DNA from 4 places in the Streptomyces sp. NPDC091972 genome. Region 2 is predicted to be linked to each of the others. Evidence: riboswitches for the same ligand, from Rfam matches in the RefSeq annotation. Region 2 holds a riboswitch; each other region holds the start of a gene.

Region 1 (4,204 bases), on a different contig from region 2:
CCCGCACGAACGTCTCCGAACGAGGAACATGACCACCAGCGCGAACGGACGCCGCAAGCCACCGACCATCCACGACGTGGCCCGGGAGGCGGGCGTCTCGCGGGGCACCGTCTCCCGCTTCCTGAACGGCGGCCACTACGTCTCGCCCGCCGCCCGGCGGTCGGTCGAGACCGCCATCAGGAAGACCGGTTACGTGGTCAACCGGCACGCCCGCAGCCTCAGCACGGGCCGCTCGGACTCGGTGGCGTTCCTGCTGACCGAACCGCAGGAGAAGTTCTTCGAGGACCCCAACTTCAACGTCCTGCTGCGCGGTTGCACCGAGCGGCTCGCCCAGCACGACATCCCGCTGCTGCTGATGCTCGCCGAGAGCGACGACGACCGGCGCCGGCTGACCCGGTACATCACCTCGGGTCACGTCGACGGTGTGCTGCTGCTGTCCAACCACAGCGGCGACCCGGTCGCGGCCGAACTGCACGACGCCGGGATCCCGTTGGTGGTCTGCGGCAAGCCGATCGGGCGGGGCACCAAGGTGAGTTACGTGGCCGCGGCCGACCGGGAGGGCGCACAGGACATGGTCCGCCACCTCCTCGCGGGTGGCCGGCGCCGCGTCGGCATGGTCACCGGGCCGCTGGACATGCCGGGCGGCCCCGACCGGCTGGCCGGCTACCGGGACGTGCTCGCGGAGGCGGGCCTGCCCTACGACCCGGAGCTCGTCGTCGAGGGCGACTTCCGGCGCAGCGGTGGCGAACGGGCCGCCCGCCGCCTGCTCGCCCAGGCCCCGGACATGGACGCGGTGTTCGTCGCCTCCGACCTCATGGCCCTGGGCGTCGTGGGCGTCCTCCAGCAGGCCGGGCGTTCGGTCCCGGAGGACATCGCTGTCGGCGGCTTCGACGACTCACCGGCGGCCACCGCGATCGCCCCGGCCCTGACCACCATGCGCCAGCCCTTCGACCGCATCAGCGCCGAGATGGTCCGCATGCTCCTCGCCCAGATCGCCGGCGAGGACACGGCCGGGGTGATCCTCCCGACCGAACTGGTGGTGCGGGACTCGGCGTAGCCCGTCGGCGGCGCGGAAAGCCCGCGCCCGACGGGGTCCGCCGGCCTTCGCCGGGCCCTGCCGCCGAGGCCCCGGAAGCGGAACTGCCGTCAACGGATGTGAAAGCAGGAGCCGTCCGGTTCGCGTCGAGTCGGAGGGGCCAACCATCCGTATTCTCTGATCATGGCCGCCTCCCCCGCATATTCACTCATCGCCACCGACCTGGACGGCACGCTGCTGCGCGCCGACGACACCCTCTCCGACCGGTCGTTGGCCGTGCTCGCGCGGGTGGCCGCGGGGGGAGCCCGGCATCTCGTCGTGACGGGACGGCCGGCGCCCAGAGTGCGCCCGCTGCTCGACGACCTCGGCAGCACGGGGCTCGCGGTGTGCGGACAGGGCGCGCAGGTGTACGACGCCGGCGCGGACCGTCTGCTCTGGTCGGTGAACCTGGACCGGGAACTGGCCGAGACCGCGCTCGGCAAGATCGAGGCGGAGGTCGGGCAGGTGTACGCGGCCGTGGACCAGGACGGGGTCGACGGGCTCACGCTCATCGAGCCGGGCTATCTGATGCCCCATCCGACCCTGCCCGCCGTGCGGGTCGGCCGACGCGACGACCTGTGGTGCGAGCCGATCAGCAAGGTGCTGCTGCGCCACCCGTACCTGTCCGACGACGAGTTGGCGGGCACCGCGCGCTCGGTGGTGGGTTCGCTGGCGACGGTCACCATGTCGGGGCCCGGGACCGTCGAACTCCAGCCATGCGGCGTCACCAAGGCGACGGGCCTCGCACTCGCCGCCGAACACCTGGGACTGGGACCCGAGGTGACGATCGCCTTCGGGGACATGCCCAACGACATCCCCATGTTCGACTGGGCGGCCCGCGGGGTGGCGATGGCCAACGCCCACCCCGAACTCAAGGCCGTGGCCGACGAGGTGACCCTGTCGAACGAGGACGACGGCATCGCCGTCGTCCTCGAACGACTCTTCCCGCGGGCGTAGTCCCTAGTACGCGCCGAACACGTTGTCGATGGATCCGTACCGCTGGGCCGCGTAGTTGCAGGCCGCGGTGATGTTCGCCACCGGGTCGTACGGGTCCCACGAGGTGTTGGCCACGTGGTACGCGGCGAAGGTCGGGTCGATCACCTGGAGCAGGCCCTTGGAGGGCGTGCCGGCGGCCGCGTTGGAGTCCCAGAGGTTGATGGCGTAGGGGTTGCCGGAGGACTCACGGATGACGTTGCGGTAGATGCCGTCGTAGGAGCCGGGGATGCCGTGCTCCGCCATGACGGCGAGGGAGGCCCGGATCCAGCCGTCGAGGGTGTTGGGGTAGCCCAGCGTGGTCGCGGTCTGCTGGGGCGGGGTGGCCGCGGAGGCGCTGGTCGCGCCGATGAGCGGCAGGGCCAGGACGGCGACTCCGGTCCCGGCGACGGCGAGCTTGCGGGCGAGACGGCTGGTGCGGGGACGGCGGTGCTGAGCGGCAGCGGGCATGGCGAAGTTCCTCTCCGTCGCCTGCGAGGTGAGCTGTCGGGTTCGGGCGGGAGATGCCCGGACACACCTACGAAAGGCGTGACTTCACCCCGAGCCGTACCGGTATGTCCGAAGACGACCGTTCCGGCGACTTACCTGGTTCCCCCGCTCCTGCCATGGTTCTCGGTGGGTGTACGGGCGGTGGCAGGATTCGGCGTCCGTCCGACAGGCCGGGAACGTATGCGAGAGCACATGTCCGGAACAAGTGGCGAATTCACATGGGGTGCCTGTTGACCTTGGTGAGGGAGATTTGAGGCACTTGATCCTTTGCGTTCGCCAAGTCTCAACTCGCGCACGGTAGAAGGCGGATCGCAGGATTCCGGATGTCCGCCGACCCGCCTGCCCGAGTGGGCCAAGTCACAGCCGAACGCAAGAGGTGTAAAACGGTCAAGAAGCACCAACTCATGTGCAACCGGCTGCCCGTGGGATGCGCTTCTCCCACGCCCACCGGAAGACCACCTAGCCGCACCGGAGGTGGCGAAGTCCGCCCCCTCACCTGGTCGCGGGTCTGACGGTCGAGCCGGGCGAGCGGCGCCGCCGCCCCCGCGTGCATGTCCGGAGGGAGCCGGGGCCGCCGGACATGCCGACCCGGCCGTCGCACCAGGGCCGGCGCTGCCGGTCGCAGGGTGCCGTCCGGCCGGGCAGGTATTCGAGGATCGCGGGTACCGGTTCCGTGGTGAGCGGCCCGCATCGGCGGGTCCTGTCGGTCTCAGGGCACCGGTTTCACGACGAAGGCGGCTACTTACCTACAAATAGATTGATAGCCGTTCTTTTCAGGTGATCAAAAACATACCGGTCGTGATCCGATAGCGCCTGGCATGGACGGGGCGGGCGCTATCGGTGATCCAAAGGTGACCGGATACGCTGACTTGAGTGATGGCAGCGACCTATCGACATTTCGCGTAACCGCCAGTAGACACCAGCAGACAGGAGACCCCTCGTGACCGTCGTCGGGCCGTTCGGGCTGAGCGTGCGGGACCAGGCTCTGGAAGCCGATGTCCAGGCCGGATTGGCGGCTGTCGAGGAGGGACTGCTCGAGGCCACCAAGAGCGAGGTCCCCTTCATCACGGAGGCCGCCCAGCACCTGGTGCGCGCGGGCGGAAAGCGCTTCCGGCCGCTGCTCGTGATGCTCGCCGCCCAGTTCGGGGACCCCTACGCCCCGGGCGTGGTGCCGTCGGCCGTGGTGGTGGAGCTGACCCACCTCGCCACGCTGTACCACGACGACGTCATGGACGAGGCCGAGGTCCGGCGGGGCGTCGACAGCGCCAACACCCGCTGGGGCAACTCGGTGGCCGTGCTGACCGGCGACTTCCTGTTCGCCCGCGCCTCGCACATCCTGGCCGACCTCGGACCGGAGGCGGTCCGGGTGCAGTCGGAGGCGTTCGAGCGCCTGGTCACCGGCCAGATCCTGGAGACGGCCGGACCGCAGGACGGCCGGGACCCGGTCGAGCACTACCTGGACGTGCTCGGCGGCAAGACGGGCTCGCTCGTCGCGGTCTCGTGCCGCTTCGGCGCGATGATGTCGGGCGCCGACGAGACGGTCGTGGACGTCCTGACCCAGTACGGCGAGCGCCTCGGCGTCGCCTTCCAGCTGGCCGACGACGTCCTCGACATCGCCTCCGACTCCCACGAGTCCGGCAAGACACC
Region 2 (4,204 bases):
CTTGATGATGTTGGGGCCTGAGCGCCCCTGTTGGCACCTGTTCGGATCTGTGAGGAAGCACCATGCTGGAGATCGCCGAGAACGGCCGTACGTGGATTCTGTCCGGGCCGGCCAGCAGTTACGCCCTGCACCTCACCGCCGAGGACGAGCTGCTGCACCTGCACTGGGGGCCGAGGATCGCCCTGGCCGACGCCGAGGCCCTCGCCGTGAGTCCGCTGCCCGAGTACTGGCCCTTCGAGTCCCCGCTGGACGGCCGCGAGGAGTACCCCGTCGAGGGCGGTCCCCGCTTCACCCGACCCGCCCTGTCCGTCCGCACCGACGAGCGGCGCGGCACCGAGTGGAGCTTCGAGGCGTACGACACCGAGGGCGACGAGCTGCGGCTGCGGTTCCGCGACGGCGGACTCACCGTCACGCTGCACTACCGGATGCGCGACGACGTCCTGGAGCGCTGGGTGACCCTCGACAACCAGGGCCCGGCCCCGGTCGAGCTGCTGCGCGCCGACTCCGCCACCTGGACCCTGCCCGACCGCGAGGACGGCTGGCGGCTCTCCCAGCTGCACGGCCGCTGGGCCGCCGAGTCCCTGCTCACCCGAACCCCCCTCACCTACGGCGAGAAGGTCATCGGCAGCCGTCGCGGCCACACCGGGCACCAGCACCTGCCGTGGGTCGCGCTCGACACCGACGCCACCGAGGAGCGGGGCGAGGTCTACGGCGTCGCCCTCGGCTGGTCGGGTTCCTGGCGCATCGCCGTGGCGCAACTGCCCGACGCGCGCGTGCAGATCACCGGCGGCGCCGGACACGACGACTCGGGGCTGCTCCGGCTGGCGGCCGGGGAGTCCTTCACGACGCCCGTCTTCGCGGGCCTCTGGAGCGACGCCGGCCACGGCGGCGCGAGCCGCGCCTGGCACGCCTACCAGCGGGCGTACGTCATCCCGGACGCGGACCAGGACCGGCCCGTGCTGTTCAACTCCTGGGAGGCCACGAACTTCGACATCTCCGAGGAGCAGCAGGGCACCCTCGCCCGGCGGGCCGCGGCGATCGGTGTCGAGCTGTTCGTGGTCGACGACGGCTGGTTCGGCGCCCGCACCAGCGACCGGGCCGGCCTCGGCGACTGGGTGCCCAACCCCGACCGGTTCCCCTCCGGCCTCAAGCCGCTCGGTGACCAGGTGCACGCGCTCGGCATGCAGTTCGGCATCTGGGTCGAGCCGGAGATGATCAACCCGGACAGTGAGCTGTACCGCGCCCACCCGGACTGGGTGCAGTTCCAGACAGGACGAAAGCGGACGGAGTTCCGCAACCAGCTCGTGCTGAACCTCGCGCGCGAGGACGTCCAGGAGTACCTCTGGGAGCAGCTCGACACCCTGCTCTCCTCGGCCCCGATCGACTACGTGAAGTGGGACTTCAACCGCTGCTTCACCGATGCGGGCTGGCCAGGCGACGCCTACCCGCAGCGCCTGTGGGTCGACCATGTGCGCGGCTTCTACGCCCTCCTGGACCGGTTGCGGGAGGCCCACCCGGGCGTGGCCTTCGAGTCCTGCTCCGGGGGTGGCGGCCGGATCGACCTCGGGGTGCTCAGCCGCACCGACCAGGTGTGGACCTCGGACAACACCGACCCCCTGGACCGGCTCGCCATCCAGCACGGCTTCAGCCAGATCCATCCCGCGCGAGTGATGGCCGCCTGGGTCACCGACAGCCCCAACACCCAGCTCAACGGCAGGGTGAGCTCGCTGCGGTTCCGGTTCGTGAGCGCCATGGCCGGAGTGCTGGGAGTCGGCGGGGACCTCACGGAGTGGACCGACGAGGAGCTTGCCGAAGCCCGTCGGTGGGTGGACCTCTACAAGGAGATCCGGCCCGTGGTGCAGCGCGGCGACCTCCACCGCCTGCGGCCTCCGAGGGGCGGGCTGAGCGCGGTGCAGTACGTCCTCGGGGACGAGACCGTCGTTCTCGCCTGGCTCCAGGCGCAGTCGTACGGCGAGCCCGTCCCCGCGCTGCGGCTGCGCGGACTGGACCCGACAGCGACGTATGAATGCCTCGAAACGGGTGAAGTGCACCGAGGGGGCGTACTGCTGCATCACGGACTTCGTACCGGTTTGCGCGGAGATCTCGATGCGGCTGTTATCCGGCTGCGCCTCATCTAGGGCATCTGTCCTGTTTGGTGCTTTGCGCCCAACTCCGCTCAGGATGAGGGGCCCTGTGAATTCGTGGCGTGAGCAGCGTCATATCCGTGACGGTGCGTCGCGCGTCATGTTCACGTAATTCATGGGCCCCTCAAGGGGATTTGGCTGGGTGAAGGGTGCCCTATTCACGCAGGGTGACCGGTAATTCCCATGAGGGATCAACGGAAACGCCCGCACGGGCAACCCCTCACTTGTCCCTTTGCGTCTTGCTCGTTTACGTTCGCCACCGATCCGGTCGGACGCCCAATCCTGCCGCCGAACGGATTCCGCACATCCACTCACCCGTGTACGGCAGGAGCGGGGGACCCACAGGCACAACCGCCTGTTCCGGTCTCCGGAACAGGCTAGGGGTCAAGTCGCGTCTCGGCGCGGCCGAGCATCTCCAGCTCGCACCCGACAGCTCACCTCGCAGGCGCCGGAGAGGAATTCGTCATGCCCGCGAAGGGTAAGCACCGCCGTCCGAAGTCCCAGCGCTTCGCCCGCTCGATCGCCGTCGCCGGAACCGGGGGCGCCGCGCTCGCCCTCCCGCTCATGGGGGCCACCGGAGCGCACGCCGCGCCTTCCCAGTCCGTTTCGGAAAAGGCCGTTCAGTCGCTTCCGGTCACGCAGAAGTCCGTTGAAAAGACGGCCGCGAAGAAGGACAGCGCGAAGACCGCGACCGTGCGCACCTATTCGGTGCGGGTCGGCGACTATCTCTCGAAGATCGCCGACGAGCAGCACGTCAGTGGTGGCTGGAAGAAGCTGTACGCCGAAAATCGTGAGGCCGTCGGTGACGACCCGTCGCTGATCCACCCCGGTCTGAAGCTCTCGATCGGCAAGAAGGCCAAGACGGGCGCCACGAAGTCCCAGTCGTCCTCTTCGTCTTCCTCGGCGAAGACCGAGAAGGCGAAGACCCAGAAGGCGGAGGCGAAGAAGTCCTCGTCCGCCAAGCCTGCGACCGCCACCCAGAGCACCCGGAGTGCGACCACCGCCGGCGGCTTCACGCTTCCGGTCAGCGGTGCCACCGTCGGCACCGGGTACCGCGTCTCGGGCAGCATGTGGTCCAGCGGCTACCACACCGGCGTCGACTTCGTCGTCCCGACCGGCACCTCCCTCAAGGCCGTGGGCGCGGGCACCGTCGTCTCCGCGGGCTGGGGCGGCGCCTACGGCAACCAGGTCGTCATCAAGCTGGCCGACGGCTACTACGCGCAGTACGCCCACCTGTCCCAGCTCTCCGTCTCGGCCGGCCAGGCCGTGACCGCGGGCCAGCAGATCGGCCTCTCGGGGGCGACCGGCAACGTGACCGGCCCGCACCTGCACTTCGAGATCCGCACCACGCCGGACTACGGCTCCGACGTGGACCCGGTCGCCTACCTCCGTTCGAAGGGCGTCGCCGTCGGCTGACGACGCCTCATGTGCCACCGAAGGCCGGACCCCGATCCCCGGGTCCGGCCTTCGGTGTGTGCGGGGAGAGCGCTGCGGCTGTACCGGCCTGCGGTTTCATGATCGCTTCGTTGCGTTCTTGTGGCGGGCGCGCTCGGGGCGTCGACAGGCGGGGGAGGGGCGGGGCACAGTGAACTCCATTGCCGCGCAAGCGCTTTCTGGGGATCCAGTCCCTGCACGAAAGGACCGTCCGCCATGACGACCACGCGTAGAGCCTTCGGAGCCCTCGCCGCCGGTGCCGCCCTGGCGGCCCTCGCCCCCGCGGCCCCCGCGAGCGCCGCGGGTGCCGCGCCTCGCCACCGCCGCCTCCTCGCCCATGACGACTTCCGGCACGGCCTCGCCCGCTGGGCCGTGGAACTGGAGCAGGGCGGCACGGTCACCGCGCGGCGCGGGATCCTGGAGGTCGACGTGCCGGCCGGTGCGACGATCTGGTTCCGGCAGCCGCTCGAAGGGCCGTACGTCCTGGAGTACACCGCCACGCCCGTGTCCGCGGGCGGGGTCAACGACCGGGTGTCCGACCTGAACAACTTCTGGAACGCGGTCGACGTCCGGTCCCCCGACGACCTCTTCGCCACCCACCGGAGCGGGGCGCTCGCGGAGTACGA
Region 3 (4,204 bases), on a different contig from region 2:
CGACCCGTTCGGCGGCCTGCTCCTTCTCCCGCTGGAGATCGGCGATCTCGGCGCGCTGCGAGACGTACTGCCTTATCGGGTACGCCAGCGCCACCACCAGCGTGCACAGCACCAGGGCGAGCAGCGCGGCCCGGCCGGTCAGCCGGGAGCGGCGGGCCTGCCGTCTGGTCTGGGAGCGGTAGACACGGGCCGCGGTCTGCTCGCCGAGCAGCCTGATCCTCGTCGTCGTGGAGAAACGGTCCCGGTCCTTCACGGCCATCGGCTCTCCGCCTCCCCTTCTACGTGCGTACGTCCCCGCACACGGTACGGGACCGGTACGGGGACGTACGTACGACTGGCTAAGGCTTGACCCCGGAAGGGCCAGCCGGTGTCAGCCCTTGAAGCGCGGGAACGCGCTGCGGCCGGCGTAGACCGCGGCGTCGTCGAGGATCTCCTCGATGCGCAGGAGCTGGTTGTACTTGGCGACGCGCTCGGAGCGGGCCGGGGCGCCGGTCTTGATCTGGCCGCAGTTGGTGGCGACGGCCAGGTCGGCGATGGTGACGTCCTCGGTCTCGCCGGAGCGGTGGGACATCATGCACTTGAAGCCGCTGCGCTGGGCGAGCTCGACGGCGTCGAGGGTCTCGGTGAGCGAGCCGATCTGGTTCACCTTGACGAGCAGCGCGTTGGCGGCGCCGTCCTCGATGCCGCGGGCCAGGCGCTCCGGGTTGGTGACGAAGAGGTCGTCGCCGACGATCTGGACCTTGTCGCCCAGCTTGTCGGTGAGGACCTTCCAGCCGGCCCAGTCGTCCTCGAACAGCGGGTCCTCGATGGAGACGAGCGGGTAGGCCGCCACGAGCTCCTCGTAGTATTCCGTCATCTCGGCGGCCGAGCGGTCCTTGCCCTCGAACTGGTACTTGCCGTCCTTGTAGAACTCGGAGGCGGCGACGTCGAGCGCCAGGGCGACCTGCTCGCCGGGGATGTAACCGGCTTCCTTGATCGCCTCGAGGATGAGGTCCAGGGCGGCGCGGTTGGACTCCAGGTTCGGCGCGAAGCCGCCCTCGTCGCCGAGGCCGGTGGACAGGCCCTTGCTCTTCAGGACCTTCTTGAGGGTGTGGTAGACCTCGGTGCCCCAGCGCAGCGCCTCGGAGAAGGACTCCGCGCCGATCGGGGCGATCATGAACTCCTGGATGTCCACGTTGGAGTCGGCGTGCGAGCCGCCGTTCAGGATGTTCATCATCGGCACCGGCAGCAGGTGCGCGTTCGGGCCGCCCAGGTAGCGGAAGAGCGGGAGGTCGCTGGCCTCGGAGGCGGCGTGGGCGACGGCGAGGGAGACGCCGAGGATGGCGTTGGCGCCGAGCGAGCCCTTGTTGTCGGTGGCGTCCAGGTCGAACATCGCCTGGTCGATCAGACGCTGCTCGGTGGCGTCGTAGCCGACGAGCTCCGGGCCGATCTGCTCGATGACCGCGAGGACGGCCTTCTCGACACCCTTGCCCTGGTAGCGGTTCGGGTCACCGTCACGCAGCTCGATGGCCTCGAAGGCGCCCGTGGAGGCGCCGGACGGGACGGCGGCACGACCGGTGCTGCCGTCGTCGAGGCCGACCTCGACCTCGACCGTGGGGTTGCCTCGGGAGTCCAGGATTTCCCGGGCTACGACGACGTCGATGGACGGCACGAGCATCTCCTTCTTGGGATGTGACACGGTCCGCCGGGACCGCGGTGGGTTCTGCGAGACCGAGCCTAACCGGCTCCGGGGGATCGGCCACCGTGTGGACCGACCCATGGACAGAACCGAGAGTAAATTGTTTCCGAACTGAACAAAGACGGGCCGGCACCCGCGCATGAAAAGGCCCCGCCCCGGTGCGTACGGGGGAACACGCACCGGAGCGGGGAGCCCGTGGGGACGGGGGGGTGACCCTCACGAGGTCTTCAGTATGAGGACCACGCCTGTGAGGGCACTGTGGTTCAGCGAGGTGTCACTTCAGGTGGAGCTGCTGGCCCGGGAAGATGAAGTCGGCATCGTCGATGATGTCCTTGTTCAGCTTGAACAGCTTCTGCCAGCCGCCCTTGACCTTGTGCTTCTCGGCGATCGAGCTGAGGGTGTCACCCTTGACGACCTTGTACTCGCCGTCGCCCTTCTTGACCTTCTTGCCGGTCGGCGTGGTGACGGTCTTCTTGGCGGCCGGACGGTCGGAGGAGCGGGAGGCGCTCTGCTCCTCGGTCGAACGGGTGCTGGTGCCCGAGTTCGAGGAGCCGGCGGAGGACGAGCTGCCGCCACCGTTGTAGGCGGCGCTGGACAGGCCCGTGCCGCAGACCGGCCAGGCACCCTTGCCCTGGGAGGCGAGGACCTTCTCGGCGACGGCGATCTGCTGGGCCTTGCTGGCCTGGTTGGCCTGCGCGGCGTACTGCGTGCCGCCGTACGCGGCCCAGGTGGAGGCGGAGAACTGCAGACCGCCGTAGTAGCCGTTGCCGGTGTTGATGGACCAGTTGCCGCCGGACTCGCACTGGGCGACGGCGTCCCACTCGGAGGCGGTGGCGGCGGAGGCGTTGCCCGCGGCCATCAGCGGGGCGGCGATGGCGACACCGGTGACGCCGGCGAGCGCGGCGGCGCGGGTGGCCTTGGACGGACGACGGTGCTTGCCCTTGCCGGAAAACAGCATGGATCGATCCCCTCACCGACGCCTGCGAGGTGAGCTGTCGGGTTCGGGCCGGTTGAGTTGCCCGGTCGCGCCCGGCGCCTTGCGGCTCCTAGCGCGACTTCACCCCTAGCCGGTCCAGCGTGAACTGCTGGGTCCGGCACTTACCTTGGGTCCCCCGCTCCTGCCTACGGCGCTTGACGCGACGACTGTTCCCGTACGGCCGCTGGCAGGATTCGGCGTTGCGGCAGACGGGGCTCGGGTTGCCGAGCGGTCACGACCGTAGACATGCGTTCGGCGGAATTTCAAAGACGATCAGGGCTTCTGAGACTCATCCCACACTTTCACCAAAGTGGACATTCAGTGCGAAGTGTGACGTGAACTCCCGCTGTTTTTCAGGTCTTTTCGACCCTATTCAGCCCCTGTGTCGAGCGTCTGACCGGCAACGATGTTGCTCGGGTCGGTCCCGATGCGGTCCTTGTTCTCCGCGTAGAGGGCGCGCCATCCGCCGTCGAGACCAAGGGAGTCGGCGATGGAGACGAGGGAGTCGCCCTCCTGGACCGTGTAGGTGGCGGCGGCATGCCGGCCGGCCGTGGGGGAGGCCGCGCTCTTCGTCACACTCTCCTCGGCACTGTCGCCGCGATGCTTGCCGGAACCCAGGGCACCCACGTCCACGAGGGCCGAAGAGCCGCCCTCCTGCCATGACTTGTCCGCTTCATCCTCTTCTGCGCTCACCACGGGCGAGCTGTCGGACGGCTGCGCGTCCCGCTGTGCGGAACCCTCGGATACCGAAGAGTTCTTTTTGTCCGGCTTGGCGGAACTGTCATCGCCGGAGGGAGTGGCCGAGGGCGAGGGCGTCCCGGACGATCCGTCCAGCGCGTCGAGCAGACCGGAGGACTTCTCGGAACCCGACGAGTCGGAGGAACCGGACGAAGAGGAGGAACCTTCGGAACTGGACGAGCCGGACGATCCGGATGAGTTGGACGCCGAGGCGGAGGGCGTGCCGCTTCCCACGCCCGTGTCGACGTCGGCCGAACTCGCGTCCTTGCTGAGACCGCCGAGCAGCCCGCAGGTCGGCCAGGCGGCGATGCCCTGGTCCGCGAGCAGCTTCTCGGCCACGGCTATCTGCTGGTTGCGGCTGGCCAGGTCCGCGGTCTCGGCGTACTCGAGGCCGCCGTACTTCTCCCAGTTCTCCTGGGACATCTGAAGGCCGCCGTAGAAGCCGTTGCCGTCGTTCGCGCTCCAGGAGCCACCGCTCTCGCACTCCGCGACCCGGTCCCACGTGGTGCCGGTGGCGGCGCTCGCCCCGGTCGCCCCGAGCAGTGGGATCGCGATGGCGGATCCCGTCACACCGGCCGCCACGAGGAGAGCCGGAGCCTGACGGGGGCGACGGTGACGACCGTTCCCGGAGAGCATGGAGGGACCTTTCCCGAGACAGCAAGTACCCGCGCGGCAGTGGTACGGGGACCGCGCTGGTCCGTGAACGTATAGGGATTCGATCACTTGTCACAAGTTAATGCCGCGTAGATCACGTGAAGATCACAGACTTGAGGGCGTGTCATGTTTACGCGGCATCCTCCCGGGATACCCCG
Region 4 (4,204 bases), on a different contig from region 2:
TTCGCCGCCGAGCTGGAGCGCTGCGGAGCCACCCTCGACGCGCACGCCGACCACCCGGGCGTCCGCCTCAGCCTCGAAGTGCCGGCCTCCCGCCTCGCCAAGGCGCTCGGTCTGCTGGCCGACGCGCTCAGGGCGCCCGCGTTCGCGGACAGCGAGGTCGAGCGGCTCGTCCGCAACCGCCTCGACGAGATCCCGCATGAGCTGGCCAACCCGTCCCGCCGTGCCGCCAAGGAGCTCTCCAAGGAGCTGTTCCCGGCGGACTCGCGCATGTCGCGCCCGCGCCAGGGCACCGAGGAGACCGTCGGGAACATCGACTCCGCGGCCGTACGCGCCTTCTACGAGAAGCACGTGCGGCCCGCCACCGCGACCGCCGTGGTCGTCGGCGACCTCACCGGCATCGACCTGGACGCGCTGCTCGCCGACACGCTCGGTGCCTGGACCGGTTCCCCGGCCCAGCCGCGGCCCGTGCCGCCGGTGACCGCCGACGACACCGGCCGCGTCGTGATCGTGGACCGCCCCGGAGCCGTCCAGACCCAGCTCCTGATCGGCCGTATCGGCGCCGACCGGCACGCACGCGTGTGGCCCGCGCAGGTGCTCGGCACGTACTGCCTCGGCGGCACCCTCACCTCCCGCCTTGACCGCGTCCTGCGCGAGGAGAAGGGCTACACCTACGGCGTACGGGCGTTCGGCCAGGTCCTCCGGTCCGCGCCGGACGGCTCGGGCGCCGCGATGCTCGCCATCAGCGGCTCCGTCGACACCCCGAACACCGGTCCCGCCCTGGACGACCTGTGGAAGGTGCTGCGCACGCTCGCCGAGGGCGGCCTCACCGACGCCGAGCGCGACGTCGCCGTGCAGAACCTCGTGGGTGTGGCACCGCTCAAGTACGAGACGGCCGCGGCCGTGGCGAGCACGCTGGCCGACCAGGTCGAGCAGCACCTGCCCGACGACTACCAGGCGACCCTGTACCAGCAGCTCGCCGCGACCGGCACCGTGGAGGCCACCGCGGCCGTCGTGAACGCCTTCCCGGTGGACCGGCTGGTGACGGTCCTGGTCGGCGACGCGGCGGCCATCAAGGAGCCCGTCGAGGCCCTCGGTATCGGCGAGGTCAAGGTCGTCAGCGCCGAGTAGCCGAGCACCGGCACGGGCGTGGAGGGGCCCTGGTGACGGCGGCGTCACCAGGGCCCCTTGATGTCCGAATTGGGTGGGAGGTTGCCTGTCTGCCCTGTGGGATGCGCTACAAACACCCTGATCCGTTTGGGTCCTGAAAGCCGCCCCGCTTAGCGTCTTGCGGGCTGTCCGTCAGGCACTGCGCCGCGCCCGCGGCACCGGACAGTCATCGCCGAGTCCCCGTACGGCGCGAGCCAGGGGAGCCGGGGACCCACACCACGTCCCTGGGGTGAATCGGACGCCCACGCGACCGCGAGGGGGTCCGTAGGAGACCTTCCTGCTCCGAACCCGTCAGCTAACCCGGTAGGCGAGAAGGAAGGAAAGGACCAGCCACCACATGGCGTTCACCTGCGCCACCGGGAAGCACCGCCGTCCCAGCCGCATGAAGCGCACCACCGCCCGCGCCGCGGGCGTCGCCGCCCTCGCCACCACCGGCGTCATCGGCACCATCGCCGCCCCGGCGCTCGCCGCCGAGAACTCCGTCGAGCAGACCGGCCTCATGCCCGTCGTCTCCGTCGGCGACTCCCTCGCGGACCAGCTCGACGCCCAGGCCGAGGCCCAGGCGCAGGCCGCCGCGCAGAAGAAGGCGGAGGCGGAGGCCAAGCGCAAGGCCGAGGCGCGTGCCAAGGAGATCCGCGAGGCCAAGGAGCGCGCCGCCCGCGAGGCCGAGCGCAAGCGCCTCAACGCCTTCGTCGCCCCGATCTCCGGCTCCTACGTCTCCACCGGCTACAAGAGCGGCGGCTCCATCTGGTCCTCCGGCAGCCACACCGGTATCGACTTCCACGCCGCCAGCGGCACCTCCGTGCACGCGGTCGGCCGCGGCACGGTCGTCGAGGCCGGCTGGGGCGGGGCGTACGGCAACAACGTCGTGATCAGGATGGCCGACGGCACGTACACCCAGTACGGCCACCTGTCGTCCATCGGCGTCTCGGTCGGCCAGTCCGTCACTCCCGGTCAGCAGATCGGCCTCTCCGGCGCGACCGGCAACGTCACCGGCCCGCACCTGCACTTCGAGGCACGCACCAGCCCCGAGTACGGCTCGGACATCGACCCCGTCGCCTACCTGCGCTCGCACGGCGTCGACGTCTGACGATCGCCCCGCGGCCTCCGCGAGAACCCCGGCTCCCCGAGCCGGGGTTTCGTCGTTTCCGGCACCCCGTTGTCCAAAAAATATCCCTGGATTCCGGTCCGCCGTCGGAAATTCCCGCTCATTGCAATAGAGTCACTGAACACACGTCAATCGGCGACGTTTCACGGGGATTAAGACGGAGGTCGGACATGCGTATTCCGGCGCACTCGGTATGCACGGCGATCCGGGACGACATCGTCGCCGGTGTCCACGCGCGCGGGAGCCGGCTCACCGAGGAACTGCTCGCCCGCCGCTACGGCGTCTCCCGGGTCCCCGTCCGTGAGGCCCTGCGCACGCTGGAGGCCGAGGGCTTCGTGGTGACCCGGCGGCACGCGGGCGCGTGCGTCGCCGAACCGACCGAGCAGGAGGGCGCCGACCTCCTGGAGATGCGCATGCTCCTCGAACCGCTGGGCGCCTCCCGGGCCGCCCAGCGGCGCACCGAGGCCCATCTGAAGGTGCTGCGCGGCCTGGTCAGGCTGGGCCAGGAGCGGGCCAGGCGGGGCAACAGCGACGATCTGCGCTCCTTGGGGGGCTGGTTCCACGAGACGCTCGCGCAGGCCACCGGCAGCCCGGCGCTGACCTCGCTGCTGACCCAGTTGCGGCACAAGATCGCCTGGATGTACGTCGTGGACGCGCCGGCCGACCCCGTGGAGTCCTGGGCGGAGCACGGCGCGATCGTGGACGCGGTGGCCCGCGGGGACGGCGAACGGGCGCGTGCGATCACGGCGCTGCACACCGAGCGCTCGGGCGCGGCGCACCGGCTGCGGTTCACCTCAGGACAGGACCGCGCGGACCGTGTGAGGAGTTCGCAACATCCCGTAAACGTGACGGGTGTGCGGCATTAACACGGGCACCGTATACAAAGAGGGAGTAATTCGCGGGGGCTCTTTCCGCTGCCCGTAAAAGGATAAAGCGAAGGGCCCGCCCGATAATTCGGACGAGCCCTTGCCTGCTTTTCAGGACACCCGTGCTCAGACGGTCTCGGGAAGTTCCTCGAGTCCCTCGGCGACCAGCTTCGCGAGCCGGTCGAGAGCCGCGTCCGCGCCCTCGGCGTCGGAGGCGAGGACGACCTCCTCGCCGCCCTGGGCGCCCAGGCCGAGAACGGCCAGCATGGAGGCCGCGTTGACGGGGTTGCCGTCGGCCTTGGCGATCGTCACCGGGATGCCTGCGGCCGTGGCGGCCCGGACGAAGATGGAAGCGGGGCGGGCGTGGAGGCCCTCGGCCCAGCCGACGTTGACGCGGCGCTCAGCCATGTGATGCTGCCCTTCGGTGTTCAGGGTTGTCTAGACCAGTTTCCCACACGTGAAGCGTCTCCCGGGAGGGCGTGCAGCCTCCCGGGGTGAGACGTCGGACCGCGGCCTCGGCCCGACTTCCGTCCTTGTGCGCTCTCGCGCGTTCTCCACAGACTGCCTCGCGCCGTTGTCGTACGCGAGCCGTACTCTGGGGCCCATGCAGAGCGCGTCGGACCGGCACGAGTACCCCGCCCACTGGGAGGCCGACGTGGTGCTGCGCGACGGCGGCACCGCGCGCATCAGGCCCATCACCGTCGACGACGCCGATCGCCTGGTCAGCTTCTACGAGCAGGTCTCGGACGAGTCGAAGTACTACCGCTTCTTCGCGCCCTACCCACGCCTGTCCGCCAAGGACGTCCACCGCTTCACGCACCACGACTTTGTGGACCGGGTGGGACTCGCCGCCACCATCGGCGGCGAGTTCATCGCCACCGTACGCTACGACCGCATCGGCGCCGACGGCATGCCCGCGTCCGCCCCCGCCGACGAGGCCGAGGTCGCCTTCCTCGTGCAGGACGCCCACCAGGGGCGCGGGGTGGCCTCCGCCCTCCTCGAACACATCGGCGCCGTCGCCCGCGAGCGCGGCATCCGGCGCTTCGCCGCCGAGGTGCTGCCG

What was found. Region 2 has a riboswitch for cyclic di-AMP ahead of ACIQJT_RS00975 (peptidoglycan DD-metalloendopeptidase family protein). Riboswitches for the same ligand answer to the same signal wherever they lie in the genome.
Positions count from the first base shown of each region.
Region 1: another riboswitch for cyclic di-AMP. It lies ahead of ACIQJT_RS39445 (transglycosylase SLT domain-containing protein); the one in region 2 lies ahead of ACIQJT_RS00975 (peptidoglycan DD-metalloendopeptidase family protein).
Region 3: another riboswitch for cyclic di-AMP. It lies ahead of ACIQJT_RS36220 (transglycosylase family protein); the one in region 2 lies ahead of ACIQJT_RS00975 (peptidoglycan DD-metalloendopeptidase family protein).
Region 4: another riboswitch for cyclic di-AMP. It lies ahead of ACIQJT_RS31280 (M23 family metallopeptidase); the one in region 2 lies ahead of ACIQJT_RS00975 (peptidoglycan DD-metalloendopeptidase family protein).

Region 1 is NZ_JBIVSV010000021.1:465-4,668, reverse strand. It holds gene ACIQJT_RS39455 (LacI family DNA-binding transcriptional regulator) at 29-1,057, shown strand; gene ACIQJT_RS39450 (HAD family hydrolase) at 1,220-2,032, shown strand; gene ACIQJT_RS39445 (transglycosylase SLT domain-containing protein) at 2,036-2,518, opposite strand; cyclic di-AMP (ydaO/yuaA leader) riboswitch at 2,524-2,724, opposite strand; gene ACIQJT_RS39440 (polyprenyl synthetase family protein) at 3,498-4,204, shown strand, end outside.
Region 2 is NZ_JBIVSV010000001.1:216,258-220,461, forward strand. It holds gene ACIQJT_RS00970 (alpha-galactosidase) at 63-2,138, shown strand; cyclic di-AMP (ydaO/yuaA leader) riboswitch at 2,435-2,605, shown strand; gene ACIQJT_RS00975 (peptidoglycan DD-metalloendopeptidase family protein) at 2,610-3,560, shown strand; gene ACIQJT_RS00980 (DUF6250 domain-containing protein) at 3,795-4,204, shown strand, end outside.
Region 3 is NZ_JBIVSV010000016.1:103,722-107,925, forward strand. It holds gene ACIQJT_RS36210 (septum formation initiator family protein) at 1-259, opposite strand, end outside; gene eno (phosphopyruvate hydratase) at 371-1,657, opposite strand; gene ACIQJT_RS36220 (transglycosylase family protein) at 1,953-2,636, opposite strand; cyclic di-AMP (ydaO/yuaA leader) riboswitch at 2,641-2,818, opposite strand; gene ACIQJT_RS36225 (transglycosylase family protein) at 3,024-4,028, opposite strand.
Region 4 is NZ_JBIVSV010000012.1:193,637-197,840, reverse strand. It holds gene ACIQJT_RS31285 (pitrilysin family protein) at 1-1,128, shown strand, start outside; cyclic di-AMP (ydaO/yuaA leader) riboswitch at 1,328-1,491, shown strand; gene ACIQJT_RS31280 (M23 family metallopeptidase) at 1,505-2,257, shown strand; gene ACIQJT_RS31275 (GntR family transcriptional regulator) at 2,446-3,141, shown strand; gene ACIQJT_RS31270 (HPr family phosphocarrier protein) at 3,268-3,549, opposite strand; gene ACIQJT_RS31265 (GNAT family N-acetyltransferase) at 3,746-4,204, shown strand, end outside.